3 regions of the Oceanobacillus luteolus genome follow, and region 1 is predicted to be linked to each of the others. Evidence: predicted binding sites of a transcription regulator. Region 1 holds the regulator's gene; each other region holds the start of a gene.
The links. Region 1 encodes CtsR, which represses protease genes until heat stress. Its sites were predicted from a motif close to ATGGTCAATAAAGGTCAAACA; they were not measured.

Region 1 (11,251 bases):
GAAGTGCATCTATTTGTTCTTGCATTTCCTTCATTTTATCAGCTACTGGATCCGGCAACTTATGATGATCTAAATCTTTCACCCTCACACCATCTTGCACAATAACCTTTCCAGGAATCCCAACGACTGTTGAGTTTGCCGGAACATCTTTAAGGACAACTGAGCCTCCCCCGACTTTAGCATTTTCTCCAATGGTGATGGAACCTAATACTTTTGCTCCTGTAGAAATAAGTGCATTATCTTTTACCGTCGGGTGTCGCTTGCCTTTTTCCTTTCCTGTTCCACCGAGGGTCACACCCTGATAAATGGTTACATTATCACCAATTTCACATGTCTCCCCGATCACGACGCCCATACCATGGTCAATGAACAACCGTCTACCTATCTTTGCACCTGGATGTATTTCAATTCCGGTGAAGAATCGGCTAACCTGTGAAATGACTCGTGCGAGGAAAAATAATCTTTTATTATAAAACGCATGGGCTATCCGGTGAAACCATACAGCATGGAGGCCTGAATATGTTAAGAAAACCTCAAAATATGTTCGTGCAGCAGGGTCCTGTTCAAACACAACATCCATATCTTCCTTCATGCGTTTAAAAATACCCATTACCCGTTACCACCTTTCTTAGGATCGTTCCAAGTTGCCCAAAAAAACAACAAAAAAATGCGCCTCTGCAAATACAGAGACGCATTTTCCTTGCGCGGTTCCACTCTGTTTGAAAGAAACATATACTTCCTTCCAACTCGTGCTCTTGTTAACGGTAGAGGACCGCTATCATGTACTAAGGTTTCCATGATAGACTCCGAGGGGCACTTCGGAAATTTCGCTTAAAATCACTCGCAGCCAAGGTGATTCTCTCTGTATAAACGAAAGACTTCCTACTTTTCCTCTTCAACGTTCCAATATTTATTATTACTATATTACAGTTTTTAAATTTTGTGAAGCCTTATGCGTAAGCGTATCAAAGAAGTTTTTTTAGTTTGAAGATAACTCCTGTAACACTTTATCAAGACGTGTAATGACGACGTCTTTACCTAAAAGCTCAATTGCCAGTGGCAGTTCGGGGCCATGTGTTTGACCGGTCGTTGCGACACGGATAGGCATGAATAATTTTTTACCTTTATGGCCAGTTTCTTTTTGAGTTGCTTTTGTTTGAGCCTTGATTTCATCAGCTGTAAAATCATCCAATTGACTTAACTTATCTCTGAAAGTCGAAAGGACTTCCGGCACCTGCTCTTCCTCCAACACATTCGTAGCCGCTTCGTCATACGTGATATCGTCTGTAAAGAACAGTTCCGTCAATTCAATTATTTCTTCACCATAGCGCAGCTGCTCGCGATAGAGTGAAATGACTTTTTCAGCCCAGTTTCTTTGCTCTTCATCCATATCTTCTGAGAGCTTCCCAGCTTTAATTAAATACGGCATAGCCAGGTCAATGACCTTATCCAACTCTGAGTTTTTAATATACTCATTGTTCATCCATTTTAATTTTTGCTGATCGAAGATTGCTGGAGATGTGGATAATCTCTCTGGATCAAAAATCTCAATCAATGTTGCTTTATCGAAAATCTCTTCTTCACCAACTGGAGACCAACCAAGTAAACTGATGAAGTTGAACATCGCTTCTGGCAAATAACCAAGATTACGGTATTGCTCAATGAATTGCAGAATATGTTCATCCCGCTTACTTAATTTCTTACGGTTTTCATTTAAGATGAGTGTCATATGACCATACTTCGGCGGCGTCCATCCAAACGCTTCATAAATCATCATTTGTTTTGGTGTATTTGAAATATGCTCTTCCCCCCGAAGAACATGAGTGATATTCATAAGATGATCATCAATAGCAACCGCAAAGTTATATGTTGGGATGCCATTTTTCTTTACAATGACCCAGTCACCAAAGTCACTGGATTCAAACGTAATATCTTTCCGCACAAGATCATTGAATGTATACGTAACATCATCCGGAACACGGAAACGAATACTAGGCAATCTTCCTTCCGCTTCAAAAGCTGCGATTTGCTCTTCCGTCAAATCACGATGTGCACCAGAATACTTCGGAACCTGGCCTTTTGCTTTTTGTTCCTCACGTTCATTTTCCAGTTCTTCTTCCGTCATATAACATTTATAAGCAAGCCCACGCTCAAGTAGCTCGTCCACATATTTTTGATAAATATCCAGACGCTCTGTCTGACGGTATGGACCATAGTCTCCACCGACATCTGGGCCTTCTTCCCATTCAATTCCCAGCCATTTCAGGTATTGAAGTTGGCTTTCTTCGCCACCTTCAACATTACGTTTTTCATCTGTATCCTCTGTACGGATAATAAAGTCTCCACCGTAATGTTTGGCAAATAAGTAATTAAATAATGCTGTTCTAGCGTTTCCAATATGCAAATGACCTGTCGGGCTTGGTGCATAGCGAACACGAACCTCATTCGTCATGATGCTTCCCCTCTTTTCTAAAAATAGCCTTAAATTATACATTAACAGCCCACCCAGCAGAAATGCTTTACTCTCGACTGGATTTTGTGTTGATTGATGCAAGAAAAGTGATAACAATTTGTGTTATCACTTTTAAACTCTTATCCATAATAAGTTATACCTTTTTTACAGTGCTTTTTCAAGTGTTTTTGGTTTGGCAAAAATCATTCTGCCTGCTGAGGTCTGCAGCACACTTGTGATGATGACCTCAATCGTCTTGCCGATATAATCCCGACCTTCTTCCACAACAATCATCGTTCCATCATCCAAATATGCGATACCCTGTCTCTGTTCTTTCCCGTCCTTGATCACTTGGACTACGAGTTCTTCACCAGGAAGGACAACAGGTTTGACCGCATTTGCCAAGTCATTGATATTTAGAACTGGCACACGCTGCAAATCACATACTTTGTTTAAATTAAAATCATTTGTAACGACGATTCCGTTTGTCACCTTCGCGAGTTTGATAAGCTTGCTGTCTACTTCAGCAATATCCTCAAAATCTCCTTCATAAATCTCTACTTGAATCGGCAATTCCTTTTGAATACGGTTTAGGACATCTAACCCGCGTCTGCCGCGGTTCCTCTTCAATGCATCGGAGGAGTCAGCGATATGTTGCAACTCACCTAAAACAAATTGAGGAATTACCAGTGTCCCCTCTAAAAATCCCGTACTGCAAATATCGGCAATTCTGCCGTCAATGATTACACTTGTATCGAGAATCTTCGGTTTCGGTATATCTTGAACCACATCATCTGCATCTTCACTATTTGTATTTTTGGGCTTCTCTTTTTTACCAGCCCGCAATAGATTGGAAAACTCATCTCGACGACGGAAGCCTACGCGAAAACCTAAATAACCTAGGATAATTGTAATGAAGATTGGAAGCACCTGAGAGACTACTTGAATGTTGATATCTTGTAGCGGCATCGTAACAAGGTAAGAAATAACAAGTCCAACGATCATCCCTAAACTACCAAAAAACAAATCCATAGCAGGTAGTTTGATGAGAGCTTCTTCTATCCATTTGAAGAAATTCACTACATAATCAACAATAAAGTATGAGAGTAAAAATAAAATAAGGGCCCCAACAACCATCCCAAGGTAAGGATTTTTCAATAAGTCCATATCTAGGTTCAATAAATTTATGATAACCGGAATATATAGATACCCAATCGTTCCACCAAGGACGATAAAAAAGATATGAACAACCTTTTTCAGCATACTTTCACCTCCTAACGTTTATTATTACCTTTATTTACTATTTATAACCATTAACGAATAGAATAACGACGAATCCTTAAAATTCATTAAAAGTGTAAATTACCTTGCTAGTCCCACTTCAAAAGCTTCTTGAATAGTCGACACACCAACCACTTGAATGTCTTTAGGTATTGTCCAGCCTTCCAAATTATTCTTTGGACAAATAACCCGCTCGAAACCAAGCTTACTCGCTTCTTGCACCCGTTGTTCAATTCGGGATACCCTTCTGATTTCTCCAGTCAGCCCAACCTCACCAATAAAAATGTCCTTCGATGCCGTCGGCTGATCACGAAAACTGGATGCAATGCTAAGTGCAATGGCTAAATCAATTGCCGGCTCGTCTAGTTTTACTCCACCTGCAACCTTCAAATAAGCATCTTGGTTCTGGAGCATGAACCCCATTCGTTTTTCCAATACAGCCATTATTAAAGACACGCGGTTTGAATCGATACCAGTAGCCATTCTCCTCGGATTTCCAAAACTGGATGGTGCAATCAACGCTTGGATTTCAACTAAGATTGGCCTAGTCCCTTCCATGGACGCAACTACTGTGGAACCGGCTGTTCCTTCTTTCCGCTCTTCCAAAAATATTTCGGAGGCATTTATCACCTCACGCAGTCCTTCCTCACGCATTTCAAAAATACCCATTTCATGTGTACTTCCAAAACGGTTTTTAACACTGCGTAAAATCCGATACGTATGATGGCGTTCCCCTTCAAAATATAAAACCGTATCTACCATATGCTCTAATAACCTAGGACCAGCAATCGCACCCTCTTTTGTCACATGGCCAACAATGAAAATAGCAATATTATTTGTTTTTGCGATTTTCATCAATTCTCCGGTACTTTCCCGAACCTGGGAGACACTACCTGGTGCACTGGTGACTTCTTCACGATAAATTGTTTGAATAGAGTCCACGATGATAAGGTCTGGTTCCAGCTTCTCGATTTGCTGACTAATATCATATAAATTTGTTTCACTGAGGACATAGAGTTCCTCTTCCTGAATACCTAGACGGTCCGCACGGAGTTTCGTCTGCCTCGTTGATTCCTCTCCCGATATATAGAGGACACGAAGCTTCCTTGCAAGCTGAGCGGATATTTGCAACAGCAAAGTCGACTTCCCGATTCCCGGGTCTCCTCCAATTAATATAAGTGAACCTGGAACGATTCCCCCACCAAGCACTCGGTTAAATTCCCTCATCTCAGTTGTAATGCGTGGTTCTTTCTGTGATTCAAGATGCGTGATCCGTTCTGGTTTACTGATTGTGCGGCTCGTACCACCAGCATGACGGGCACCACGGGCAGATGCTTGAATTTCTTCAACCATCGTATTCCAATTACCACAGCCTGGACATTTCCCCATCCACTTCGGTGACTCGTAGCCACAGTCCTGGCATACAAATGTATTCTTTCGCTTTGCCAAACGTATTCGGTCCCTTCTTTATTGTATACGATTTTAACCTTCTGTAGGTTACACAATAATTTCAATTTAGATACTTTTTTCCTAAATTATGCCACAAAAAACGAAAAATTGCAGGAAAAGCTAGAAGAAATAAATCTTCTAGCTTTTGTTGATTACTTTAAGATGATAAATTCACCTTTATTATTTAAACCAATCTTTACTTGTTGTCCTTTTTCAATCGTTCCTTTTAATAACTCTTCAGAAAGCAGATTTTCAATATTTTGCTGAATGGAACGGCGTAATGGTCTAGCTCCATACTCTGGGTCAAAGCCTTCATTAGCAATTTTATCGACTGCTTTATCTGTCATCGTGAGCTCAATTTCTTGATCTGCCAATCTCTCCTTCAATTCCTTAAGCATGAGTACCACGATATCCTTCATATGCTTCTTCTCCAAGGAATGGAATACGATTGTCTCATCAATCCGGTTTAAGAATTCTGGGCGGAACGCTTTTTTCAACTCATCCATTACTTTTGATTTCATATCGGAATGCTGTTGGTTTTCATCAGCTACGTTGAAACCAACAAATTTATTTCTGCGCAATTCACTCGCGCCAACATTCGAAGTCATTATAATAATTGTGTTTCGGAAATCGACCGTTCTGCCTTTAGAGTCGGTTAAACGTCCATCTTCCAAAACTTGCAGTAAAATATTGAATACTTCTGGATGGGCCTTCTCCACTTCATCAAGCAGAACTACCGAATATGGCTTTCTCCGTACTTTCTCCGTCAATTGGCCACCTTCATCATACCCGACATAACCTGGAGGTGAGCCGACTAATCGTGCAGTAGAGTGCCTTTCCATATACTCGGACATGTCCACACGTATCATGGCATCTTCATCAGCGAACATAACCTCGGCAAGCGCCCTTGCCAGTTCTGTTTTACCTACACCTGTAGGGCCTAGGAAAATGAATGACCCGATCGGACGTTTAGGATCTTTCAAGCCAGAGCGGGCACGACGGATTGCAGTAGAAATGGCTTTAACTGCCTCTTCCTGTCCAATCACCCGTTCATGGAGGATTTCTTCCATGTTCAAGAGACGATTAGTTTCGTCTTTCGTCAATTTCGAGACAGGTACACCAGTCCAGATGGAAACGACACTCGCGATGTCCTCAACTGTTACCTCAGAGTCCATTTGGCCTTGTTTTTGTTTCCATTCATTTTTGGTTTTCTCCAATTCTTCACGATAACGCTGCTCGGTGTCTCGTAAAGATGCTGCTTTCTCAAATTCTTGACTCTGTACAGCCGCATCCTTCTCTTTTCTTACTTCCTCAAGTTTTTGTTCCAACTCTTTTAAGTTCGGTGGAATCGTGTAAGAGCGGAGACGCACTTTAGAACCTGCTTCGTCGATCAAATCAATTGCTTTATCCGGTAAGAAACGATCGGTAATATAACGGTCAGACAAAGTAACTGCGGCATCGATTGCCTCATCTGTAATAGTTACTCGATGATGTGCTTCGTATCGATCACGAAGACCTTCCAGAATCTGAACCGTTTCTTCTACCGTCGGCTCATCTACTTGAATCGGCTGGAAGCGGCGTTCTAGGGCAGCATCCTTTTCAATGTACTTTCGATACTCATCAATTGTAGTAGCTCCAATACATTGCAGCTCTCCTCGAGCAAGTGAAGGTTTTAGAATATTGGATGCGTCAATGGCGCCTTCTGCTCCACCAGCACCAATCAATGTATGCAACTCATCAATGAAAAGGATGATATTCCCCGCTTGACGAATTTCCTCCATTACTTTCTTTAAACGATCCTCAAATTCACCACGATATTTTGTACCAGCAACTACTGTGCCCATATCAAGTGTCATCACACGTTTATCTCTTAACGTTTCTGGAACTTCATTATCAACAATCTGCTGTGCCAGCCCTTCAGCTACAGCTGTTTTACCAACTCCAGGCTCCCCAATCAATACTGGATTGTTCTTTGTTCGGCGGCTTAATACTTGAATCACACGTTCAATTTCCTTCGCACGGCCAATAACAGGGTCAATTTTCCCTTCTTTCGCACTAACGGTTAGATCTCTGGCTAACGAATCCAACGTTGGCGTACTCGCGTTAGATTGCTGCCCTGTACGGCCTCTTCTCCCTGCTTGAGACTCATTACTCCCAAGAAGTTTTAAAACTTGCTGACGGGCTTTATTTAGGCTTATTCCGAGGTTGTTGAGAACTCTGGCTGCTACTCCTTCACCTTCACGGATAAGTCCGAGTAAAATATGTTCTGTTCCAACATAGGAATGACCAAGTTTTCTCGCTTCATCTTGAGATAACTCTACTACCTTTTTCGCACGAGGAGTGTAGTGAATGGATTGCATTGGTTGTTTGCCGACCCCAATCAATTTCTCTACTTCTTCTTGGATTTTCTCCACCTGTACACCTAATGATTGTAATGCTTTAGCTGCAATACCTTCTCCTTCGCGAACTAGGCCTAACAAGATATGTTCTGTTCCAATATTATTATGACCGAGACGTACTGCCTCTTCTTGTGATAGCGCAAGCACTTTTTGCGCTCTTTCCGTAAATCGTCCAAACATCATATGGCGTCCCTCCTATTTCTCCATTTCGAGTCGTTCCCTAATTAATGAAGCACGAAACACATCACGTTCACGTGGTGTTAATCGTCTTTTCGCATAATGTTGTAAGAAGCCTGGTTGAGTTAAAATCATGAGTTCATTTAAAATATTCTTTGATGTATTCTTAATAATACCTAAGTCTATGCCCAGGCGCACATTAGAAATACATTTCGATGCTTCCTTTGATTCAATGATCCGTGCATTTTTAAGAATTCCATACGATCTAAAAACACGGTCTTCTAAGCTGACTCCAAGTTGTTCCGTAATATAATTTCTTGCAAGCCTCTCCTGTTCAATCAGTTGATTCACTACACTTGCAAGATCAAGGACGATATCCTTTTCTGACTTACCTAAGGTGATTTGGTTGGAAATTTGAAATATATTCCCTAGAGACTCACTGCCTTCCCCGTAAATTCCCCGAACTACTAAACCAAGCTGGTTGATTGCAGGAATCATCCGGTTCAATTGTTTTGTAATGACAAGGGCTGGCAAGTGCATCATCACAGACGCCCGCATCCCAGTACCGACATTAGTCGGACAACTCGTTAAATAACCAAACTTCTCATCAAAGGCGTAATCGATCCTTTCCTCTATCCAGTCGTCTAGAGCAAACGCCTCTTCAAGACCATCGGCAAGCTTCATTCCCGGCAAGTAAAGCTGGATGCGAAGGTGATCTTCCTCATTCACCATAATCGAAACTTGCTCATTCTCTGATATGAGTACTGCTGCCTCAGGAAACCTGACTAAATTAGGGCTGATCAAATGCTTTTCCACAAGAATCTGCGTTTGAATTTCCGAAAGGTCTTTTAAATTGATAAAGTGAAAGTTCTTATAATCTTGGAATGACGTTTTATCATACGTCTCTTTCATAAAGTCATGAACTTTTTTTAGTTCAGATTCTTTTCCGAGGACCGGATAAGTGACGTTTGCAAAGTTCCGCGCCAAGCGAATACGGCTGCTAAGAACGATATCGTTATCGGCACCTTCTTCACGCATCCAAGGACTGATTGCTTCGTTTAGAAAATGCTCCATCGTCATTCTTCGCTTGCCTCCCTCTTGTCTAGTCCTTCTTTTTCTAATGCTTTTATTTTATCTCTTAGAACAGCGGCATCCTCAAACGCTTCCTCACTTATTAATTTCTTCAGCTGAGCACGATATTCCTCTAATTGACGTTTCTTTTGAATACTGCCACCTGTTCTTTTAGGAATTTTCCCTGCATGTTTCGCATTCCCTGCATGGACTCGACGTATGATTGGATCAATTCTTCCAGAGAAAGTTTCATAGCACGTTGCACAGCCAAACTTTCCCATCTCCTTAAAAGCAGAAAAGGTTAACTGACAACTAGGGCATTGCAATTCTTTTAATTGTTGCGTACTAGCTGTCTGGGCACCTAAGGGAGCACTATCAAAATTGAACAAGCCGGTCAATAAATCATGAAGGCTGGAACCTTGATTCGGCATTTGCATGTATCCCTTTTCTTGGGCACAGACCTCACATAAGTGGAACTCCTTTTTCTCACCGTTAATAATTTGTTTAAAGTGAACGGTAGCTTGTCGTTCTTCACACTCTTGACATCGCACGCTTCTCCCCCTCCTCAAAGAGTCAACTGTAATATTTTAAAGTATTTAGCATTGCTGTTAAAATTCGGGCACGGATTTCATCACGTTCTGGTAATGGAAACGGTAAAGTCGATCGTTCAATCGCACTAAAAATAAGCTTCTCCTCACGATTCGTAATAATTTTCTCTTCCTTTAACCGATCCAATACATGTACAGCGGCTTGTTGAGATACGTGAGGGTTTATCATTTTTATAATTTCTTCGATTAAATCTGCTTTATCTTTATGCTTTACCCTCATTATTCGGATGTATCCACCGCCCCCGCGCTTACTTTCCACTATATACCCTTTCTCCGTTGTAAATCTCGTATTAATGACATAATTAATTTGTGATGGTACACATTGGAATTGATCGGCAATTTCACTTCGTTTAATTTCAATTGCATGATTCCCTGTCGCATGTAACACCTTCTTAAGGTAAGCTTCAATCACATCTGAAATGTTGCTCATTTTTAAAAACTCCCTTCTTCCTACACGTCATCCATGTAATGAAATATGCCTGAACAAAAGAGTTTACAAGAACGTCTTGCTCAAGATGTCTGTTCAATCAATTCGCATGCACGTTTGTGATTTCTTTTGACTTTGACTATCTTTGACTATAATTTAATTATACGCCAAAAAATCGAAGTTGAAAAGTGTTTACCAATAATACATTCTTGACATTTTTTATGAAAATAAACGAATTGGGATAAAAAGATAATAATTGGGCAGGAAAGTTATGCTTTAAAAAGCTGAACCTTTATAAAAGGAGTTGGATAGATGCTTTTACAACCAGACTCAGCACCTATCCTATATTTTACCTCGTTAGTTGACTTATGTTATTGATTCCCTCCACCTTTGATATCTTTTCAAGTAACATGATCAATTCATCGCTTTTAATGTTTTTCATCTTAATAAAAATCTTCCGTAGATCTCGCTCCATTTTCTCAACTTCTACCGCTAAGATCTTCACTTCAAAAGTCTCTGTTGCTTCAATCAATTGATGAACTTTTATATTCGGTTCCACTACAATCTCGAGCATCGTGTACTTTCTTTGAGACGGCAATAACTTTTCTAAATTATTCAGTACGACTAAGCTTAGTAGGATGATAAATGTAGCTACTATCGCAGGCCCATACATCCCTGCACCGACTACAAGACCAATTCCCGCCACAGCCCATATAGAAGCTGCCGTAGTTAATCCACGAATCGTTCCTCCATAGACGATAATCGTACCAGCACCTAAAAATCCGATTCCACTGATGACATAGGACGGAATTCGAGCCGGATCAAAACGAATATTATCGTACCGTTCCAAAAAATCGATAAAACCAAATAATGATAACTGCATCATAAGGCACGCACCGACTCCCACTAGTATATGCGTGCGGAAGCCAGCCGAGTGGTTATTCCACTCACGTTCAAAACCTATAATACCTGACAGTAATAGGGCGACCAATAACCTTGTGACAATTACAAGGAAGTTTTCCCCCATTAAATCATATAAAAATAATTCCATTGCTCTTCCTCTTTTCTATCTACATTTTTTTCTAGCCTATACATTTCCCTCATTCACCATCGGTATAAACCTAAAAATAAAATCGATAAAGAAAGTCACATGTACTGAATGTGACTGGAAGAAATATCTAACTTTATAGTTCTATTAATACATATGATTTTCCTTCAATAATTAGACAATATGAGGTAAATAAAAAAAACAGATTATCGTATTGATAATCTGTTTATATTTCAATTGCCTGGCAACGTCCTACTCTTGCAGAGACAAAGTCTCAACTACCATCGGCGCTGGAAAGCTTAACTGCTGTGTTCGGTATGGGAACAGGTGTGACCTTTC
Region 2 (11,251 bases), on a different contig from region 1:
GTTGAAAGTTTGCCTGAAACAATCGATACGACTAAATCCTGATAATTATTTACGAAAAGTCATTACTTCTTAACGCTGTTGTAATGAGTTCGCAACATTAATTGGGTACACTATAAATAACTAATTGACCCCCTTTTAATAAATAAATTAGTTTTTGTGCACAGGTTGTGATACCTGTGCATTTTTTTCGTTTTCGACCCCTCCTCATCATATCTTGGGTAATCATCGAGAAAATCAAGAAATATTGTTGAATCATGGAGATTCGTTGTATAATAGAGTAAAGCAAAGATAACTTTTTCGCTGCAACAATTTTACTGCATATAATATTGTTATATCTCCAGTAAAATTTAATAAATATAGTTAAAACTCTTTTCATGCTGCATAGTAATGATAAGGAGTAGAATAGATACAATACAGTTCCTCTAAAGGAGAGCGATACAAATGACAGAGATGGAACAAGAACTGAATAAGGAGACGAGTTTGGTCATTATTACGGGAATGTCTGGAGCAGGTAAAACAGTAGCCGTTCAGAGCTTTGAGGATCTAGGGTTTTATTGTGTAGATAACCTGCCGCCGACTCTGCTTCCTAAATTTCTCGAATTGATGAAGGACTCCACTAATAACATTACAAAAGTTGCTTTAGTGATGGATCTACGCGGACGAGAATTCTTTGATACGTTGTTCGAAGCGTTGGATAAATTAGGTGAAGAAGACTGGATCAAAGAACACATTCTGTTTTTGGATGCCAAAGATACCTCACTTGTCAGCCGTTACAAAGAAACCAGACGTTCACATCCATTAGCTGTTGGTGGACTTCCCCTTACCGGCATCAAACAAGAACGGGAAATTTTGGATGAGTTAAGAGGAAGAGCGCAACGGATTATTGATACTACAGACCTCAAACCAAGGGAACTCCGAGATAAAATCTTAAAAATATATTCAGAAGACGATCAAGAAATATTTTCGGTTAATATGGTTTCTTTCGGATTTAAATATGGAATACCAATTGATGCGGATTTGGTTTTTGATGTGCGTTTCCTGCCTAACCCTCATTATGTTGGTCATCTTCAACCATTGACAGGACTGAATCAAGAAGTCTCTTCTTATGTATTTAAATGGTCGGACACACAAAAATTCATAGATAAGGTGATGGATTTATTAGAATTCATGCTTCCTCAATATAAGAAAGAAGGAAAATCTCAACTCGTTATTGCGATTGGATGTACTGGGGGACAACATCGCTCCGTTGCTCTAGCTGAACACTTTGCCAAGGAATTATCTACAAATTATATTACCCATATCAGCCATCGCGATATTGATAAGAGAAAGGGAAGTTAATGGATGAGTAAAAAGAAGCTACCTAAAGTGGTCGCCATTGGAGGGGGGACAGGAATGCCTGTCCTTCTCCGTGGCCTTAAAAACTTACCAATCGATTTAATTGCAGTTGTGACTGTGGCAGATGACGGAGGGAGCACCGGTAGATTACGGAATGAAATGGCCATACCTGCGCCTGGAGATATCCGTAATGTAATCGCCGCGTTGTCTGATGCCGAACCAATGCTGATTGAACTGTTTCAACACCGATTTGAAGTAGGGAATGGATTGTCGGGGCACTCCCTTGGAAATCTGTTGCTTGCTGCAATGACATCCGTAACAGGGGACTTTTATGATGGTGTAAAAGAGATTTCCCGTGTTTTAAACGTAAAAGGTACGATTTATCCTATTTCCACTGAAAATCTTTCTCTTCATGCTAAAATGGAAGATGGCACAATCATTTCCGGAGAATCCAATATTCCCCTTTCACGTAAGAAAATTGATCGCGTATTTTTAAGTCCAGAACCAGCTAAGCCATTCAGCCATGCTGTGCAGGCGATCATAGATGCGGATTTGGTCGTTATTGGACCAGGAAGCCTTTATACTAGTATCATGCCAAATCTGATTGTACCAAGCGTCCAAGAAGCCTTGGAGATGACCAGTGCAAAAATTGTGTACGTCTGTAATCTGATGACTCAACCCGGTGAGACGACTGGTTTTACAGCTAGCGATCATGTTGAAGCAATCATTCGGCATATAGGTCGAGGCATTGTTCAGACAATAATCGTACATAATGAACCGATTAAAGGAAATGTTCTGGAAAAATATGCGGAAGAAAATGCAGAGCCAGTAATTTATGACATTGAAAAACTAGTTTCACTAGGTCTGGATGTCGTGGAGGAAGATATTGTTGATAAACAGTATCCGACTGTCCGCCACGATACGGATAAAATAGCAAAGCTGCTTTATTCCTTATTAACAAAGTAAAGGAGGGGGAAACGCGATGTCCTTTGCTGCACAAATAAAAAAAGAACTGACGACAATTGAAACAGATGAACCAATCCAGAAGGCGGAGCTTGCCGCATTAATCCGTATGAATGGTGTAATTTCCATTTCGAGACAACGCTATTCCCTTGATGTACAAACAGAAAATGCAGCGATTGCGAGAAGAATTTACACGCTGGTCAAAAATAATTATCAAGTTCCAATTGAAGTACTTGTACGGAAGAAAATGAAACTGAAAAAGAATAATATCTATATCGTCAGACTGAAAGAACAGGTGCGGAATACACTGAAGGATTTAGGGATCATGAAGGAGCACCTGGAGATAAATCGAACCATTTCGCCGGCAATCTTTGAAGATGAGCAATTGAAACGTGCTTATTTACGAGGAGCGTTTTTAGCTGGTGGATCAGTCAATAATCCAGAAACCTCCTCTTACCATCTTGAGATTTATAACTTTCATGAGGAGCATAATACTTCGCTCTGCGAACTATTAAATACATTTGGGTTGAAATCAAAAACATTGGAAAGAAAGCATGGGCATATCGTATATATTAAAGAAGCGGAAAAGATAACTGAGTTTCTCGGTGTTATTGGTGCCCATAATGCGTTATTTAAGTTTGAAGATGTCCGTATTGTCCGGGATATGCGCAATTCTGTGAACCGCTTGGTCAATTGCGAAACTGCCAATCTAAACAAAACAATTGGTGCGGCTTTTAGACAGATTGAGAATATCAAATTGATTGAAAGGACGGTTGGACTGGATCAATTACCAGAAAAACTGCAAGAAATCGCGGTATTACGGTTGGAGAATGAGGATGTTTCGTTAAAAGAACTAGGTGAACTTGTCAAAAGCGGAAAGATTTCAAAATCCGGTGTGAATCACCGATTAAAGAAAATCGATGAATTCGCGGATAAGATTCGCCAAGGTGAAGTTATTGTAAATAAATAAATCCTATTCTCTTTCTCGGAATTTCATGATATAATACAGATAATTAAAAAATTTAAATGACATCAGTCGTTGTATTATAATATTAAGCAATAAAAGATAAATATGAAAAGCTACAGCCATGTAAGTCGTTAAGGCAACTGTGGTTTGGATTCCCGTTGAATCCAAACCACAAATGTAGCTATTGGCTTATATGAATCTTAACTTTTTTACGGAAAGAGAGAAATTGGTAGCGTTTTCTAAACTTCAGGGAGGATGAGTCGAGTTGGTAGAGAATTCAGTGAAGGTGGGCTTAGATTCAGGTCTACAGGCCAGACCTGCTGCACAATTTGTACAGGAGGCAAACCGTTATTCTTCGCATTTATTTTTAGAAAAAGATGGGAAGAAGGTAAATGCGAAAAGTATTATGGGACTTATGAGTCTAGCCATCGCGAACGGAGAAGAAATCAAAATAATTGCTGATGGGCCAGATGAAGAGGTTGCATTAAATCATTTAGTATCCTTCGTCACAAAAAAATAAAAGATAAAAAAATCCCTTTCTATTGAAAGGGATTTTCATTTGCTAAATTATTTACTTTCATCTGCTTTACGTTCAAGAATTTTATCAATCAAACCATATTCTACAGAGCGTTCTGCTGTCATGAAGTTATCACGCTCGGTATCACGTTCAATTACTTCAAGTGGTTGACCTGTTTTGTCCGCTAAGATTTCATTCATGCGTCTCTTGATTTCAATAATACGTTTTGCATGAATCTCAATATCAGTTGCTTGACCTTGAGCTCCACCTAACGGTTGATGAATCATGATTTCACTGTTTGGAAGTGCAAAGCGTTTGCCTTTTTCTCCAGCTGCAAGCAGGAATGCACCCATTGAAGCAGCCATACCGATACAAATAGTGGATACATCTGATTTAATGAAGTTCATTGTATCATAGATTGCCATTCCAGCAGTGATGGATCCACCAGGAGAGTTGATGTATAGGGAGATATCCTTACCTGGATCCTCCGCCTCCAAGAATAGAAGCTGGGCAACAATAGAGTTTGCTACGTTATCGTCGATAGCGCTTCCGAGTAAAATGATACGGTCCTTTAATAATCTGGAATAAATATCATATGCGCGTTCACCACGGTTTGTTTGTTCAATTACTGTAGGTACTAAATTCATAAACATATCCTCCTTGTTTTAGATAGTTATCGTTCGCTTTCTAAATTCATCATATAACATTGGTCAAAAAAGGTCAAACGAAAGCGTTCCAAAAAAAACAGACTAAATGCTAGCATTCCCGTTTTTAAATTTTATAAACAAGGAATGTATCTTATGTTAACGCCCACACCACTGAATAGGGGAGAGATAATCAATCAGCAAAACCCTTATTCTGTAGTTCGGGAATTCACAGGGAACGATCCATATTTAATGAAAAGTTTCCCTTTAATATTAGTATACTTGGAAAAAAGCTTGAAAGTCTACAAAATAAACGTTATAATATAATTTGCGTTCGAAATTTATACATGTGCCCATAGCTCAGCTGGATAGAGCACTGGTTTCCGGTACCAGGTTTGTCGGGGGTTCGAATCCCTCTGGGCGCGCTTATAAAATTGATATTGACAAGGGCATGGAGCTAATTTCATCCCTTGTCTTTTTTCTTTTAGCAACTAACCACGTAAGTAATATCTTCTATTCTTACAGTTCTATCCTTCTTCGTGCAAATCCTTCTTCTGCTTTAAAAAAATTTCCATATTGGAACGTTCTTGCTGCATTATCATTCGATAAGTCTGGGGAACTATAATTCTTATGTAATTACGTTAGGCCACTGTTGTCATTCTCTAGATGTGTATACAATTGATTGTAACTCTATAGATGGAACCGATGAGCTACATATTTTAGCTATAGGTAGTAAGAAAAGCATCTCATACGAGGTGCTATTTATTTTGGCATCAATGATTCAATGACAAAAATCAGAAGTTTCTTTGATGATATAGAATACGTGTCTCCAAATTAGCACAGTACTTGGACATGGATAATAAATAACTATGTAACATGGTCGGTGAGCATTAAAGAGATGTTTTACCACGAAATCAACGGATTAAATAGGTGGCTAGTCCAAGCGGGCAAGCTACTTTTTAAATAAGAATATTAGTAGGAGGAGATTTTTATGGCAAAGATTTATCTAGACCCAGGACATGGTGGAACAGATTCAGGAGCTCAAGGTAATGGTCTACAAGAAAAAAATGTTACATTAGCAATTGCCTTAAAAACGCGTGATTTCCTTTATAGAGACTATGAAGGGCATTCCGTTCGATTAAGTCGTACCGGTGATCAAACACGCTCTCTAAACTATCGGACAAATGATGCAAACAGCTGGGGCGCAAATTACTTTGTTTCTATTCATATCAATGCTGGCGGTGGCGTTGGTTATGAGGATTATATTTATAATGGAAGTATATCCAGCCAAACAATCACCTACCGAGATCGTGTTCATGCCGAGATCATGAAGCAGGTGGACTTTAACAATAGGGGGAAAAAGCGGGCCAACTTCCATGTGCTTCGCGAAAGCAGAATGCCAGCGATATTAACCGAAAATGGATTCATTGATAATGCTGGGGATGCAGCTAAATTAAAATCTGATGATTACCTTAACAGAATTGCGCTGGGGCATGCGAATGGTATTGCGTCAGCATTAGGTTTAAGACGTAAAACTGGTGGAGGCGGTGGAAACACGTACATCGTTAAAGAAGGAGATACATTATGGAGCATTGCTCAAGCCCATAATATTACTGTTTCTGAACTAAAGAGCTTGAACAATTTAACTAATGATATAATATATCCCGGGCAAGTACTAATTGTTACTGGTGCGGTTTACCATACCGTTCAATCCGGTGAAACACTATGGGGAATTGCCCAACTTTATGGTACAACTGTAGACGCAATTAAGAATTTCAACGGTTTAACAGGTGATACTATTCAACCGGGGCAACGACTAAGGGTAAAATAACTAAAAGCTAGGGTGTAGAAAACCCTAGCTTAAGTTTTTTACTTATTGATAGAAATGTAGAACCGAGAAAATGGAAAGAAAAGCAATGAAGTATAAACCCTAAACTGCAGTTGGTTCTTAAAGATGATGCAGCGATTGAAGTTAAATACTAAAATACTTTCACAAGCGAAATATGAATGTTAAGGAAATTAGTTTTTCTTGAATTATGTATATTACTTTATCTCAGTTTCAATTCATCATAAATTGCCTCAACGGCCTGGTCGACTCCGAGGTTATCAATTTGGACACGAATATGATGGTCTTGATAGATTGCTTGACGATCGTTAAATAATTTCTCGATATCATCTAAGCTTTTTTCCTGCAACAACGGCCGCGTAGGGCTGAGGATACTAATTCTCTCTTTCCAGAATTCCCATGTCATGTCTAGAAACACAACAATGCCATGCTCCAAACAGGCTTGGCGAATTTCTTCCTGCTTGAAAGCACCACCACCAAGAGAAATCACTTTACCTTCCATTTGACAAGTCTCCATCACAATCTCTCTTTCAGTTTTTCGGAAATCCTTTTCTCCGTAGATGCTGAAGATATCCACTGTTTTCATACCATATTTAACTTCAATTTCAGCATCAGTATCAATAAAGCCATATTGCAACTTGCGGGCCAGTTCTTGTCCGATAGTCGTTTTGCCAACCCCCATAAAGCCTATTAAAATTATACTTTTTCTCAATCTCTTCACCCTGCTTATTAGTTTTCTTCACGAATGATCTCTCTTGCTAAGCGATCAGCTTGTTGGTTCTGCTTCTCTGGTATCCACTTAATGAAAAATAATGGGAAATGACTACTTAATTGCTGAATCTGCTCAAGTAATGGAAGATAGTCTTTGTTCTTCGTAAATTCTTTCTCAATTGTATCTACTACTACTTTTGAATCGGAACGAAATGAGAGTACCTCATTCGGATATTTTTCCTTGCATAACTCTAAAGCTTTAATGACGGCATGAAACTCTGCTTCATGATTGGAATAGATGCCGATTTGAAAGGAGTGTTCCTCGTAAATCGTGCTGGATTTGAATACAATCCCAATTCCGCTTTTTCCTGGATTTCCTTTGGAAGCACCGTCAGTATAGACTTCTATCAATCAGTTCACTCTCCTTATGATTAGTAGTATAAGCTATTTTTCTATCGATGTAAAAATATTATTTTCTACATAATTCACAATAGAAAAATTATAGTTATTAACGGGTATTTAACCGTCAATTGTATGATTTATCGTTGATTATTTCTTATATAATCTAAATAAATAATATTACCGTTCTTGCTATTTTAGATAATTTTCAGTATATTAATATAAAAGCGATGTCCCTATATAAAAATGGAGGGGGAAAAATGGAAGATGTAATTTTGGAATTAAGCGGGCTTAGCACGCATTTTTTTACCGATCAAGGAGAAATTCCTGCAGTTGATAAAGTTAGTTTTCGCGTACATAAAGGAGAAGTAGTCGGTGTAGTTGGAGAATCCGGCAGTGGAAAAAGTGTCACTTCCTTATCTATCTTACAACTTATCCCAAGCCCTCCTGGAAAAATTGTTAGCGGTTCCATACGCTATAAAGGAGAGGACTTGGCTAAAGCAACAGAAAAACGGATGAAGCGGATCCGAGGCAATGAAATTTCGATGATATTCCAAGAGCCAATGACCTCGTTGAATCCGGTATTTACTATTGGTAATCAAATGCGGGAAGCTATCCGGATCCATCAAAAAATAAGTAAAAAGGCGGCTACTGAAAAAGCAATCCAGATGTTAAAGCTTGTCGGCATTCCTCGGGCGGAAGATATTGTCAATGAATATCCGCACCAATTATCTGGAGGTATGCGACAACGGGTAATGATTGCTATGGCCATGTCAAGTGATCCTAGTCTGCTGATTGCGGATGAGCCGACAACTGCACTTGATGTAACGATTCAGGCGCAAATACTTGACTTGATGAAAAAAATCAATAAAGAAGAGCATACGAGTATCCTGCTGATAACTCATGATTTAGGAGTAGTAGCGGATATTTGTGACCGTGTCGTTGTCATGTACGCTGGTCAAGTAGTCGAAAAAGGGACGACGCGTGAAATATTAAAGGACCCACAGCATCCATATACTCAGGGGCTGATTCGATCGTTGCCGAAGCTGCACGGAAGGGAAGAAAAACTCTATTCGATTCCGGGAACAGTTGCTAGACCGAAGAAAGATCGTGTTGGTTGCCGTTTTGCTCCTCGATGCGAGTTTGCGTTTGAACGTTGCTTTAAAGAAAATCCCGAATTGTACCAATTAGGGGATGGTAGGGAAAGTCGCTGCTTTTTACATACAGAAAAGAAAGGGGAGCGATTAGAGGATGCAACAACCAATACTTGAAGTAAACGGATTGAAGAAATACTTTCCTATCCATGGTGGAGTGCTTGGAAAAAAAGTTGGGGAAGTGAAGGCTGTTGATGATGTCTCCTTTCAAGTTCGTCCAGGAGAAATTCTCGGGATAGTTGGAGAATCAGGCTGTGGTAAATCAACAACTGGAAAATCTATTCTACGACTGATTGAACCTAGTGAAGGTGAAGTGAAATTTGAAGGACAAGATATCACAACATTTGGTTCGGAAGAAATGCGTAAACTTAGAAAGGATATGCAAATCATTTTCCAAGATCCGTACGCGTCATTGAACCCTAGACATACGGTAGAAAAAATTATAGGTGAACCTTTACTCGTACACGGAATGAAATCGAAAAGCGAAAGGAAAAAACGGGTTCAGGAATTATTGGAGGTCGTTGGTTTAAGTGCTTATCATGCATCAAGATATCCCCATCAATTCAGTGGAGGACAAAGGCAGCGTATTGGAATTGCCAGGGCATTGGCGAATAATCCAAAATTAATTATTTGTGATGAACCAGTTTCTGCACTTGATGTCTCCGTGCAATCACAAATTTTGAATTTGATGGAAGAGTTACGTGATGAGTTTAATTTGACGTACATATTCATTGCGCATGATTTAAGCGTTGTTAAACATATAAGTGACCGGGTTGGAGTCATGTATTTAGGGAGGATGGTGGAACTTACCGATAAAGAGAAATTGTATGAAGAGCCGAAACATCCGTATACCCAGGCATTATTGTCAGCGGTGCCTGAACCAGATCCAGACATCGTTAAAGAGAGGATCATTTTGGAAGGTGATGTGCCTAGTCCAGCGAATCCACCTGCTGGTTGTGCTTTTCATACGAGATGTCCATTTGCAATGGATATCTGCTCCCAAATAAGACCAGAATTTCAACCTGTCGATAATCAGCATTTTGTTGCATGTCATTTATATGATGGCAGGCAATAAAATATATATTTATAAAAAAACAAAAGGGGGATAACTATGAGGTTACGATTATCTTTACTGGCTGCTTTATTCTTAGCCTTTGTGCTATTTCTCGCAGCATGTAGCGGGGATGGTGGCGCAAATCCGGATGAATCATCTGATGATGCAGCAGCCGAAACGGATGAAACAGCAGATGGAGAATCTGAAGGAGAAGCTGAAGAAGCAAGTGCATCAGGTGATGGAGTATTAGTATTTGCTAGAGGTGGAGATTCTGAAAGCCTTGATCCTGGAAGTACGACAGATGGGGAATCTTCACGGGTTACACAGCAAGTATTAGAGGGGTTATTAACGTTTGAAACAGATTCCTTTGAATTGAAACCTGCGCTTGCCCATGATTGGGAGGTTTCAGAAGATGGTTTGAAATACACTTTCTATCTGGAAGAAGGGGTTACCTTCCATGATGGCACTCCGTTTAATGCTGAAGCCGTGAAAGTGAATTTTGAACGTTGGGCTGATCCAGAGCATGAGTATGCTTTTGCTGATGAAGGTTATGTTTATTCCATGTATGGCACCATGTTTGGTGGATATAAAGGAGAAGAGGGACATGTCATTGAAGAAATCAATGTTGTTAATGACTATGAGATTGAGTTTGTCCTGAACCAACCTTTAGGGTTCTTCCTTCAAAATCTTGGGATGAGCTATTTTGCAATCACATCTCCAGCAGCACTGGAAGAGTATGGGCCGGAAATCAATGAGAATCCGGTGGGTACTGGACCATTCAAATTTGTGAGCTGGACGAAAGATGACTCGATTATTCTTGATAAGTTCGAGGACTATCGAGTAGAAGGTCTACCGAAACTGGATCGGGTTATTTTTGAAGTGATTCCTGATAATGCCGCTCGACTCATTGCTCTTCGTTCTGGTGAAATTGATATTATGGATGGATTGAACCCGGATGATGCGGCAGGTGTTGAAGCAGAAGATGGTTTAGAGCTTCTGACAAGATCTGAAAATAACTTTGGATATGTAGGATTTAACACTCAAAAGGAACCTCTGGATAAGGTGGAGGTCCGTCAAGCGATCAACTATGCGATTGATAAACAAGCTATTGCAGATGCATTGTATGCCGGATATGCCACAACGGCGAAAAATCCGTTGCCACCAGGATATCTTGGATACAACGATGATGTAGAAGCTTATGGATATGACCCAGATAAGGCGCGTGAACTGTTAGCAGAAGCAGGGTTTGAAGATGGTTTGGATATTGAATTATGGACCATGCCTGTAGCAAGACCGTATATGCCAGACCCTGAAACGGTATCCCAGATTGTGCAAAATAATCTAGAGGATGTTGGAATAAACGCTACAATCGTCCGTGAAGAGTGGGCACCATATTTAGAAAAGACGTTACAGGGTGAGCATCAGCTCTTCATTCTTGGTTGGTCTGGAACAAACGGTGACCCGGATTACTTCTTAAGCAGTCTGTTACATGGTTCAAACGTAGGAAGCAGTAACCGTACATTCTACGTAAATGAAGAGGTTGATGAGTTGTTGGACGGTGCTAAACGTGCTATCGATCAAGACGAGCGCGCTGAATTATATGCCAAAGCTCAAGAGTTGATCTCCCAAGACTCGCCAATGGTGACACTTGTGCACTCTAC
Region 3 (11,251 bases), on a different contig from region 1:
AAAGAAAACTACCTTTCTTATAAACAGTTCTCCCATGTGGAAGCACCTATGACTGGAGAAGTTGTTTCATAAGTTAGTGCGATCAGCTTTTAAATATTAACTATAAAAACTTAACAAACCAAAGTGATTCTTTTGATAAGGAATTGCTTTGGTTTTTTTCTATTGAAGAAATATGCTATTGCCTCATAATTTCCTATTGTACTTCAACAATTTGTCTGTTATACTACTAATAGAACAAATACAACATCTTGCCTGTATAGAAAGAAGGTGTGTTTATGTTTATCAAAATGGATATGGCCGCTGATAAACCAATTTATATTCAGCTCAAAGAGCAAATTATTGAAGGTATCGCCAGAAAAGAATTGCAGCCTGGGGATGATTTGCCATCTGTCCGCTCCCTTGCCGCTGATATTGGCATAAATGTTCATACCGTAAACAAAGTCTACCAGCAATTAAAACAGGAAGGATACATCCAAATCCATAGAAAGCGCGGGGTCATTATTCACCCAGATGGATTCCTTCCAGCAGACGAAAATTATATCAACTCACTCAAAGAAGAATTAAGACCTCTGCTTGCAGCAAGCATTTGTCATAACCTCACCATCGATGAGTTTAAAGAACTAAGCGATGAGATATACTTACAGATTTTAAATAAAGAAGGTGAACAACATGAATAATTGGTTTCCCTTGATCGCACTGCTGATCCTCATTCCCAGTTATCTTGCAACTATATTTATCCCTTACTGGACTAGAAGAACAGAAAGTTTCGGAGTTACGATTCCGGAAGAAGTTTATCATAGCCCATTACTAAAGCGTCTCAGGAAAAAATACGTGCAATCGACAAGCCTGCTTGCACTTTTGCTCACCCTACTTTTTTTATTCTTAAGTATGGGGGCCGATGAAGCTCAGGCAACTATTCTGCTGACTATCACCATACTTTTCTACTTTATCGTAACTGCTATCATTTACCTTATCTTCCACAAAAGAATGAAGAAAATTAAAGTAGCAAGTGCATGGAGTGCCGATGAAACACAAGAGGTCGTCATTAGTACCGCTTTCCGAAAAGAGAAACTGACCTACTCCAACTTATGGTTCCTTATTTCTCTCTTCCTTACGGTTGGACTGATTATTTATAGTATAATCAATTACCATTTGCTGCCGGATCAAATACCAATGCAATATAGCTTTTCTGGTGAAGTGACAAGATCAGCAGAAAAATCCTATCTTTCTATTCTTATGGTGCCTGCATTCCAATTTTTTCTGATTGGAGTCTTTATATTTTCAAACAGCATGATACAACTTGCAAAACAACAAATCGACCAGTCCAATCCGAAACTGTCATTGAAGCGAAATTCGATTTTCCGGAAACGTTGGTCCCTATTTCTCATCATCACCGGGAATGGCATCATTGCATTACTTACATTTGTCCAGATAGCGATGTTCCATCCAGTCAATAAAAAACTGGTAGTTACCATCTCACTAATTTTCAACATAGCTATCATCATCTATGCCATCTATCTCAGCTTCAAACTTGGGCAAGGTGGAAGCCGACTCTATCATGTTACCGGACCTGGTGGTACACAAATTAATCGCGATGACGATCGCTATTGGAAACTTGGAGTATTTTATTTCAACAAGGAGGACCCGGCAGTCTTCCTTGAAAAGAGATTCGGAATTGGCTGGACTATAAATATGGCACGGCCACATGGATGGATTATCCTAATCATCATTCTTGGTCTCGCATTTCTTATTCCTGTTTTATTAAGCTAATCAATTGGAGGGAACTAACATGGAATCTTTAGCTATTAATTGGCAATTAATATTACCATTATTTTTTATACAAGGGATTTTACTGATTGTCGGTATTCTCGATTGGGCAAAGCAAGGAGAAAATGTCCGGGGTAACCGCTGGGTTTGGTTTGTAGTCATCGTGTTCATAAATATTATCGGACCGATTCTCTACTTTATTTTCGGAAGGAGAAGATAATCCATGAACCTGCTTTCCGCCACATCTTTAAAGAAAACGTATAAAGATTATACTGCTGTACGAGGGGTGGATTTTTCCCTTACTTCAGGTAAATGCATCGCTTTAATTGGACCGAATGGAGCCGGAAAAACAACGATTTTACGAATACTTGCCGGATTATTAAAGCCAACGGAGGGCAAGATTCGATTTTCTGGTCAGCCGGCTAACGCAGATTTACGGAAATTTATTGGTTATCTGCCACAATATCCCGTCTTCCCAAGTTGGATGACAGCGAAGGAATTTCTGATATTCAGCGGAGAACTCGCATATTTATCGAAGAAAGAAGCAGAAGAGCGGGCAGAAAAGCTTGTGGAAGAAGTAGGAATCAAAGATGCATGGAATAAACCTATCGGTGGATATTCTGGTGGAATGAAGCAACGTCTTGGAATTGCCCAAGCAATTATTCATTCCCCAAAATTACTTTTACTCGACGAACCAGTTTCGTCATTGGATCCGATTGGAAGAAGAGAAGTATTGACATTACTTGAAAAGTTAAAGGAAGAAATGACCATCCTCTTCTCAACTCATATTTTAAATGATGCCGAAGAGGTATGTGATGACCTTCTACTGCTGCATAAAGGGGAAATCATTGAAGCTGGCTCCATTCTCGAGTTACGGAAGAAATATCAAACTTCGGTTATAGAACTCGAATTTCAAGATAATCCAGAACAGTATTTGGAGAAATTACGAGCTTTACCAAGTGGAACTTCCAGTTATCTCGATCGCAATACAATTAAAATTCCGGCAGCAGATATCAGTAAAGTTAGATACGAAGTTCTCAAAGCAGCCACAGAGGAAAATTGGCCACTCGTTGAATTTCATCTCAATCGAGCTTCACTTGAAGAAATGTTCATGAAGGCGGTGAAGAAATGAGACAATGGAAAACTCTTTTCAAAAATGAAATGGTTGGACACTTCCGTGATCGGAAATGGATTTGGGTGCCTCTCGTACTCATCCTCATCGCTGTCATGGACCCAGTGATGAATTATTACCTTCCGCAAATTCTCGATAAGGTAGGCGGATTACCTGAAGGTGCTGTATTCCAAATGCCAGAATTCACTGGAATTGATGCAATTCAAATGAGCATCAGTCAACTTAGCAGCCTAGGTGTTTTAATTATTGCTCTTATCTCCATGGGAACAATTGCAGGAGAACGAAAATCCGGAATTGCTGAATTGATACTTGTAAAACCAGTAGCCTACCCAGCATATATCCTTAGTAAATGGGCAGCACTTCTCGTCCTCATTATAGCATCTTATGTGTTAGCAATGCTGTTCGCTTGGTATTATATCGGCATTTTATATGATACCATCCCCATCGGTGATTTTCTTGTAATGACAGCATTATATGGGCTTTGGCTGACACTCGTACTGACCGTATCCATTTTTTATAATACAATCTTCAAATCATCTGGTCTTGTCACATTCAGTACAATAGCAACCATAATTTTAATAAGCGTTGGATCAAGCCTGTTTGGAGAAAAGTTAAGCTACAGCCCTTCTAATATTTCCAATCATTCATTTGAGTTTCTACACACCGGTGAAATATCAAGCTCTTTAATTGGATCGGCTGTGACAACGGTTATTGCATGTCTCATTCTACTATTACTGAGTATTTATATATTCCGTACGAAAGAACATGCGGGATAAATCCATATATCTTTAATCCACAAAAAACAGGAAGAGTACATCTTCCTGTTTTTTATTAAGCCTTTACTGTCGTTATCCCTCTCACTAAAAAATAGGTCAATCCATAAATCAGTATACTGATACCAAATACCTGAGCGAAGAAAACATAATCAATGGTGTGGTACAAGTTGAGAAAGAATTCAAACAGCCATCCTTGCGCGATACCAAATAGTAAAGTGACGCCAATCAGTCCGACAACACTGCCACCAATAATTAGGCCACCACGGTAAAACAACAGGGCCAATAGAAAGAATAGAGCAAAAACACCAAACATCATTACCGTATCTACGGCAATTCTTGTCAGCCATGTATCACTTCCAATTAATTGTGCTGGATGCAAAAACATGAATGAATGCAATCCAACTGCTTCTATAATCAGATTAATGATGAAATGAAGGGTACTAGAAATCATGGCCATGATAAATCCATACAAAACAAATAATACACCAGCTGCAGCAAAAATATTTTTCCGGACTGCTCCCAGCTTCAACGAAAAAGGAATATAATCCTTCACGATTAGAAAGCCGACTATCCCGACATTAATGTATGTTGCAAAAGGAAATCCAAAAAAGAACACACCATCCTGCACATCCAACAGTAAATACGCTATCCCCAATGAAAGAGCTAAAGCAATCAGAAGAATCGACCAAAAAATTGTAAACGAATGTCTTAGGTCAGATAAGAAAAAGAATAGCAATCCCTTCACTTGTCTCGTCATTTTATGCCCCCCGCTTTCTTTCCGTCAAATGGATCATTAACTCCTGTATCGGCACACCTTCTACATCTAATCCATACTCTAATGCCTCTTCCTTCTCTCCGTAAACATAAGCATTCATCATTCCCGCCAATTGTTTTATCTCAAGTGTTTCTTTATTTTCAATATACGTCTTTACTGCATCCACAGGCCCTGAAACAGAAATAATGCTTTGCCTTAGAGAATCCGTCTCCTCCTGAAGAACGAGTTTCCCTTCCCGGATAATCAACACTTCCTCAAACAACAGACTGACTTCATCTATCAAATGCGTAGAAAAGATAATTGTTCGTTTTTCATTCTGAAACTCCTCAAGCAATATTTCATAGAATTTCTTACGTGAAGGTGCATCCAGACCAATATACGGTTCATCAAAAATAGTGATAGGTGCTTTACTAGCCAAACCGACCGAGATTCCAAGTGCAGATTCCATCCCTTTAGATAGTGTTTTTATTTTTGCATTCCTATCAAGTCCATATTCATCAATTAATTTATCCGCAAGTTCCTGATCCCAAGTGGGATAAAAATAGGAATAGATTTTTAATACGTGTTTGATTTTCAGATCCTTCTTGAAGTTATTCCCCTCTTTGATAAGGCAAATGGATTCAATCAACCGTTGATTATCAAACGGACGGACACCATCGATTAGAACCTCACCCTTCGTAGCCGTAATTTGTCCAGCTAATATTTCCATAAAAGTTGTTTTACCTGCACCATTTCTGCCCAATAAGCCATAAATTTTCGGTTCATTTAAGGTGAATGAAAGATTTGACAAGGCTTCTTTTTCCCCATATCGTTTCGTTAACTCTTTCACTTCAATTTTCATCAGCTATCCTCCCGTTGTAACATTTTCAATAATTCATCTTTATCGATATCCAGCTTCTGTGCGGCTTGCTTCAGTGGCCGGATATATTCCTCGTAAAAATTGGCTTGATGTTTCTCCAATAGTATATTCCGTGCATTCTCTGCAACGAACATTCCTACACCCCTTCTTTTATATAAAATTTCTTCTGCCACCAATTCATTTATTCCCTTCGCAGCAGTTGCCGGATTGATTTTATAATGTGCTGCTAATTCATTTGTTGAAGGCACCCTATCTCCTTCCTTCAATGTATTGCTAATAATTGAATCCTCAAGCATTTCTTTGATTTGGAGGAAGATCGGTTTGGTGTCGTCTAATTTAATTTTCATCTGCAACCTCCTGCGTTCATTGGTTAGTTACTTATGTAATTAACCATATAACTGAAACGAATTTTTGTCAATAGTTTTCTGAATATTTTTGTTTATATTTTTAGAATTCAAATGAAAAAGTAAAAAAAGCCAGCTGTCCGCTGACTTCTATTATTTCTATTTATTTAATCGCTCAATGAGCCTTTCCACCGGTTGCATATCTGGAACTACAATATAATCATTTCCATCCGTTTCCACGATAATATTGCCATAGGCTGCAGTAGAAAAAATTTGACTCTCCAGTTTTAATAAATTGTTGATGACGCGTTTTACAGGATGACCATAATCATTTACAACACTGTAGGTAATAATCGAAACTTCAGGGTTGGCCTGTTTCAAAAAATCTAGCGTGCTGCTGGAGCTTGATCCGTGATGGGCTACTTTTAAAACTTCTGATTCAATACTATATTTATCAGCAATCACCTTCTCCTGCTCAGCACCAACATCACTCATTAATAAGAAATCTATTGAATGATATGTCAGCTTTAAGACAATTGCCGATTCATTTGGATTCTCTGCATTCTTCTGAGCTGCATGAAGGACATGAAGCTCGACCTCTTCTTCTACAGAGATTTTCTCGTTCTCTTTCGCGATTTTGATTGGAATATCATCTTTAAAGAGTTGCAAACGATACTTTGCATACGTATTAGTTGGACGTATTTCTCCATTTTCCAATACTTTACTTACAGGGAAATGCTTCATTACTTCAATAAGTCCACCAATATGATCGAAATCCGGGTGGGTCGCTATCATCAAATCAATTGTTTTTATACCATGTTTTTTTAGATACTTTACAAGCCGCTTCCCCTCTTTCGGCTCTCCCCCATCAATTAAAATCGTCTTATCTTCAGGTGTTTCAATCAACATACTATCCCCCTGGCCAACGTCGATAAAGTGGACACGCATGGGAGAACTGGCTGAAGTATAGGTGACGTGCGGAATGACGATTAAAATGATTATGAGTAGCTGAATTAACTTCTTCATACGTTACACCCTTTGTTTGATGTATTTATGTACATGATTGATTATCATTTACCAACCGAAAATGATGAAGCAGGACTTATATAGGTCTTCATCGTACTGATGACCGACCGAGAAGGAAGTAGTTCGTTACATTCGGGCGGTTAGAGCACCAATGAGTGACTGAAGAGCAGGGAAATCATCACATTCGGGCGGTTAGAGCACCGATGAGTGACCGAAGAGCAGGGAATTCATCACATTCGGGCGGTTAGAGCCTAGATGAGTGACTGAAGAGCAGGGAAATCATCACATTCGGGCGGTTAGAGCACCGATGAGTGGCCGAAGAGCAGGGAATTCATCACATTCGGGCAGTTAGAGCACCGATGAGTGACCGAAGAGCAGGGAAATCATTACATTCGGGCGGTTAGAGCACCGATGAGTGACCAATGATGAAAGAACCCAATTCATTTAGGCAGTCAAAGCACGTTTTAGTTTCACTCTTTATATTTTGTACGAAAAAACTAAGCTTATGAACATAAAAAAAACCGTCTGCAATATTGCAGACGGTTTATGATTTAAACTTGTTTAACAACAATCTCTTCTTCTTCGACGTCTACTTGGACTTTCTCAACAGAGTCTGACTCAAGAATTAGATCTGTGAGCTGGTCCTCGATTTTATCTTGGATTACCCGGCGTAATGGTCTTGCACCAAAGCGCGGATCATATCCAAGGTCAACTAGTCGTTGTTTAGCAGCGTCTGTGATCATGATTTCAATATCATTTTCTTCGATAGCTTCTTGTAGTTCATTAAGCATCAAGTCTACGATAGTCAATAGATTTTCTTTTGATAACTCATTAAATTCTACAATGGCATCAAAGCGGTTTAAGAACTCTGGTTTGAAATAGTCACTTAAATTCTCTAGTGTTGAAACAGCATCATGGGTTTGACTGAAACCGACATTCACACGCTTCGTACCCGTTCCTGCGTTACTTGTCATAATGATGACAGACTCTTTAAAGCTTACTGTTCTTCCCTGTGAGTCGGTCAAATGACCGTCTTCCATAATTTGCAGGAACATGTTCTGTACATCAGGATGAGCTTTTTCAATTTCATCCAATAAGATGATGGAGTATGGGTTTCGGCGTATTTTCTCGGTTAATTGGCCAGCCTCTTCATGACCAACATATCCCGGAGGAGAACCAATAATTTTAGATACAGAATGTTTCTCCATATATTCACTCATATCGAGGCGTACATATGCATCACGTTTACCGAATAATTCTTCTGCAAGTACTTTAGTCAGTTCCGTTTTACCAACTCCAGTTGGACCGACGAATAAGAAAGAACCGATTGGTCGTTCTTTTGACTTCAATCCTGCACGGCTACGGCGGATTGCTTTTGCAACTTTATCAACGGCTTCATCTTGTCCAATAACTTTACCGCGTAAGTTTTCGGCTAAGTTCTTCATTTGTTTTTGTTCTTCAGCTTGCATTTTCGTTACTGGAATACCAGTTTTTTCTTCAACAATCAATTCAACATCATGAACAGAGACATCCGTCACTTTTTCACTGTCATCCGCTTTTTCCAATTGTTTTTGCAGTTGAATTTCTTGGTAACGAAGATTTGCTGCAAGTTCATAATCTTCACGTTCAGCAGCTTCCTGCTTTTCTTTCACAATCTCATCTAGTCGATTCTTAAGCGATGTTGAATCTTGTTGTGAATTCTTCAAGTTAAGGCGTGATCCTACCTCATCCATCAAGTCTATCGCCTTATCAGGCAAGAAGCGATCTTGGATATAACGATTTGATAATGTTACAAACGACTCAACCACTTCATCCGAATAGTTCACTTCATGGAATTGCTCGTAGCGATCTTTAATACCGTTTAAAATCTCAATTGTATGCTCAATTGTCGGCTCTTTCACAGTAATTGGTTGTAGACGGCGTTCCAATGCTGGGTCTTTTTCAATTTGTCGATATTCTTTTAAAGTCGTAGCACCGATCAATTGCAATTCACCACGTGCAAGTGCAGGTTTTAAAATATTTCCTGCATCCATCTGAGAACCTTCTGTAGATCCAGCACCGACAATTAAATGGATCTCATCAATGAATAGGATGACATCTTTTCTTTCCTGAAGCTCTGCGATCAGCTTTTTCATACGTTCCTCGAACTGACCTCGGATTCCTGTGTTAGCAACTAACGATGCTACATCCAGTAAATACACTTCTTTAGAAAGCAATTTTGATGGTACAGAACCTTCGACAATTTTAAGTGCCAATCCTTCTGCGATTGCAGTTTTACCTACACCAGGTTCCCCAATGAGTACTGGGTTATTTTTACTTCTTCTATTTAATGTTTCAATTACTCTTTTAATTTCTTGATCTCGTCCAATAATCGGATCGATTTCTCCTGCTCGAGCAGAATCTGTTAAGTTCTTTCCTAATTGGTCAAGCAATCCCTTGCCTTTGTTTGCACGTTGCTTCGTACGGGTTCCAGCTTGGCGGCCAGAGCCTCCTTGTTGGAAGAATTGATTATTTTCAAAAGGAGTTGATCCTTGATTAAAGTTAGAAAAGAAATCATTCGCATGATTCATCATATTATTTTGTATTTCATTTAAACAGGAGTTACAAAGATGCATTTCCATCCGCTGACCATTTACATGTACTGCTGCATTAATGGTCGCATTATTTTCACCACAATGTTGACATTTCATCTTACATTCCTCCTTGATATTTATTTATCAATTTGACTTTGACTATCTTTGACTTTAATTTTATTATACTCTGACTATCTTTGACTTTCAAGTCTTTTACCTAGATTTTTTAAATTATTTTAGGCAAATGCCGTGATAACGCAACAAAAAGCAGATGAATGCTTTACTTTCATCTGCTGATTTCGTTCCATACTTTATCGTCATTATCCCAAAATGCTACAGGGGCAACTTCCTCAATCTCTTTCTCTTTAGCTTCCTTTACTTCCGACGCGAAATTTAGGACTCTTACAGCTTCTTCCTCTGTCAACTCGTTTATCAACTGTTTGATACGGTCTTTTGAATCCATCATAATCCCTCACTTCAAGTTTTTCTATTATTAGGATACCCAAAGAATAAGATATAAAAACAAAAAAGCCGCTTATGTCTATCATACATAAGCGGCTTTTCCTTTATTTATTTTTCTGCAACTCACGCTGACGCAATTCGATTCTTCTAATTTTACCAGAAGTCGTTTTTGGTAAATGGTCTATAAATTCAATTTCTCTCGGATATTTATATGGTGCAGTTTGTTCTTTAACATGATCCTGCAACTGTTTAATCAAGTTAGGGTCATTTTTATCGACATTTTGTTTCAAGACGACAAATGCTTTGACTATACTGCCTCGTTCTTCATGTGGACTTGCTACAACTGCACATTCTTGAACGTATGGATGCTTAACGAGGGCGTCTTCCACTTCAAATGGCCCAATCGTGTAACCTGAGCTAATAATAATGTCGTCTCTACGGCCTTCAAACCAGAAGTAGCCATCCTCATCCTTGCGTGCTTGGTCCCCCGTAATATAATAGGAGCCACGGCGAGAGGCTTTCGTCCGCTCCTTATCCTTATAATATTCACGGAATAACGCAGGACTATCAAGTGGAAGAGCAATATCCCCAATTTCATTTACTGCAACTGGGTTCCCATCTTCATCGATAATTTCCACCGCATTGCCTGGAGTCGGTTTACCCATTGATCCTGGTTTCACTTCCATATCCTTTGTTATTCCAAGTAACAAGGTGTTTTCGGTTTGTCCGTAACCGTCTCGTACAGTAATATCGAAATACTTACGGAATATATTGATCACTTCCACGTTGAGCGGTTCACCTGCAGATACAGCACTTTTCAGGTTAGTGAGCTTATAATCTTCCAAATGCTCAACCTTGGCCATCAGGCGATATTCCGTTGGTGTACAACAAAGTGTATTAATCTCATGTTCGTCTAAGAGTTGTAAGTATTTTTCTGGATCAAATCTTCCACTATAAATAAAGCCTGTGGCACCCGACCCCAACACCGATAGAAATGGGCTCCAAATCCATTTTTGCCAACCTGGACCGGCTGTGGCCCAAACTAAATCGTCCTCTTCCACTCCAAGCCAATTTTCAGGAGCAGTTTTTAAGTGGGCATATCCCCAAGCGTGGGTATGGACGACCCCCTTTGGATTCCCCGTTGTGCCGGACGTATACGGTAAAAATGCAATATCATCTTTTGATGTATCGACCATTTCCAATTCTTCTGTAGCATATGATTTAGCCTCATCTAAAAATTCCCAGCCGTCTACTGCTTGTCCGACCACAAACTTTTTCAGCTGTTCGAAGTTTGATACTTTACTCACTTCTTCGGTAAATTCATGGAATGCCACAACTGCACTTACTTCTCCATGATTGATCCGATATTCCAAGTCATTAGCTTTTAACATCTCAGAGCTAGGTATAATAATGATCCCCGTTTTTAATGCAGCAAGATAAACTTCATAAGTTTCAATTAAGCGCGGCATGATGATGATGATTTTGTCACCTTTCTCTAGTCCGCTATTCAAGAATACATTCCCGACTTTATTTACGT

Region 2: clpP (ATP-dependent Clp endopeptidase proteolytic subunit ClpP) is a predicted target of CtsR. The motif match lies at 4,489-4,509, and genes of this name have one in related genera.
Region 3: ACFSBH_RS06440 (ATP-dependent Clp protease ATP-binding subunit) is a predicted target of CtsR. The motif match lies at 9,405-9,425, and genes of this name have one in related genera.

The regions. Positions count from the first base shown of each region.
Region 1 covers NZ_JBHUDE010000160.1:46,730-57,980, forward strand. The annotation lists gene cysE (serine O-acetyltransferase) at 1-610, opposite strand, end outside; T-box leader at 683-908, opposite strand; gene gltX (glutamate--tRNA ligase) at 980-2,452, opposite strand; gene ACFSBH_RS18610 (PIN/TRAM domain-containing protein) at 2,618-3,715, opposite strand; gene radA (DNA repair protein RadA) at 3,815-5,182, opposite strand; gene clpC (ATP-dependent protease ATP-binding subunit ClpC) at 5,335-7,764, opposite strand; gene ACFSBH_RS18625 (protein arginine kinase) at 7,777-8,838, opposite strand; gene ACFSBH_RS18630 (UvrB/UvrC motif-containing protein) at 8,835-9,380, opposite strand; gene ACFSBH_RS18635 (CtsR family transcriptional regulator) at 9,403-9,867, opposite strand; gene ACFSBH_RS18640 (MgtC/SapB family protein) at 10,214-10,915, opposite strand; partial or broken rRNA gene rrf (5S ribosomal RNA) at 11,152-11,251, opposite strand, start outside.
Region 2 covers NZ_JBHUDE010000043.1:24,036-35,286, forward strand. The annotation lists gene trxB (thioredoxin-disulfide reductase) at 1-42, shown strand, start outside; gene rapZ (RNase adapter RapZ) at 451-1,338, shown strand; gene ACFSBH_RS09290 (gluconeogenesis factor YvcK family protein) at 1,342-2,301, shown strand; gene whiA (DNA-binding protein WhiA) at 2,318-3,268, shown strand; gene ACFSBH_RS09300 (HPr family phosphocarrier protein) at 3,531-3,785, shown strand; gene clpP (ATP-dependent Clp endopeptidase proteolytic subunit ClpP) at 3,833-4,429, opposite strand; tRNA gene ACFSBH_RS09310 (tRNA-Arg) at 4,776-4,851, shown strand; gene ACFSBH_RS09315 (N-acetylmuramoyl-L-alanine amidase) at 5,418-6,257, shown strand; gene ACFSBH_RS09320 (shikimate kinase) at 6,475-6,954, opposite strand; gene ACFSBH_RS09325 (ribonuclease HI family protein) at 7,002-7,394, opposite strand; gene ACFSBH_RS09330 (ABC transporter ATP-binding protein) at 7,643-8,653, shown strand; gene ACFSBH_RS09335 (ABC transporter ATP-binding protein) at 8,634-9,611, shown strand; gene ACFSBH_RS09340 (ABC transporter substrate-binding protein) at 9,648-11,251, shown strand, end outside.
Region 3 covers NZ_JBHUDE010000033.1:22,108-33,358, forward strand. The annotation lists gene ACFSBH_RS06390 (GNAT family N-acetyltransferase) at 1-72, shown strand, start outside; gene ACFSBH_RS06395 (GntR family transcriptional regulator) at 276-677, shown strand; gene ACFSBH_RS06400 (DUF1648 domain-containing protein) at 670-1,770, shown strand; gene ACFSBH_RS06405 (PLD nuclease N-terminal domain-containing protein) at 1,790-1,987, shown strand; gene ACFSBH_RS06410 (ABC transporter ATP-binding protein) at 1,991-2,899, shown strand; gene ACFSBH_RS06415 (ABC transporter permease) at 2,896-3,675, shown strand; gene ACFSBH_RS06420 (hypothetical protein) at 3,731-4,432, opposite strand; gene ACFSBH_RS06425 (ABC transporter ATP-binding protein) at 4,434-5,291, opposite strand; gene ACFSBH_RS06430 (GntR family transcriptional regulator) at 5,291-5,656, opposite strand; gene ACFSBH_RS06435 (ComEC/Rec2 family competence protein) at 5,813-6,679, opposite strand; gene ACFSBH_RS06440 (ATP-dependent Clp protease ATP-binding subunit) at 7,231-9,369, opposite strand; gene ACFSBH_RS06445 (hypothetical protein) at 9,539-9,715, opposite strand; gene mbcS (acyl-CoA synthetase MbcS) at 9,819-11,251, opposite strand, start outside.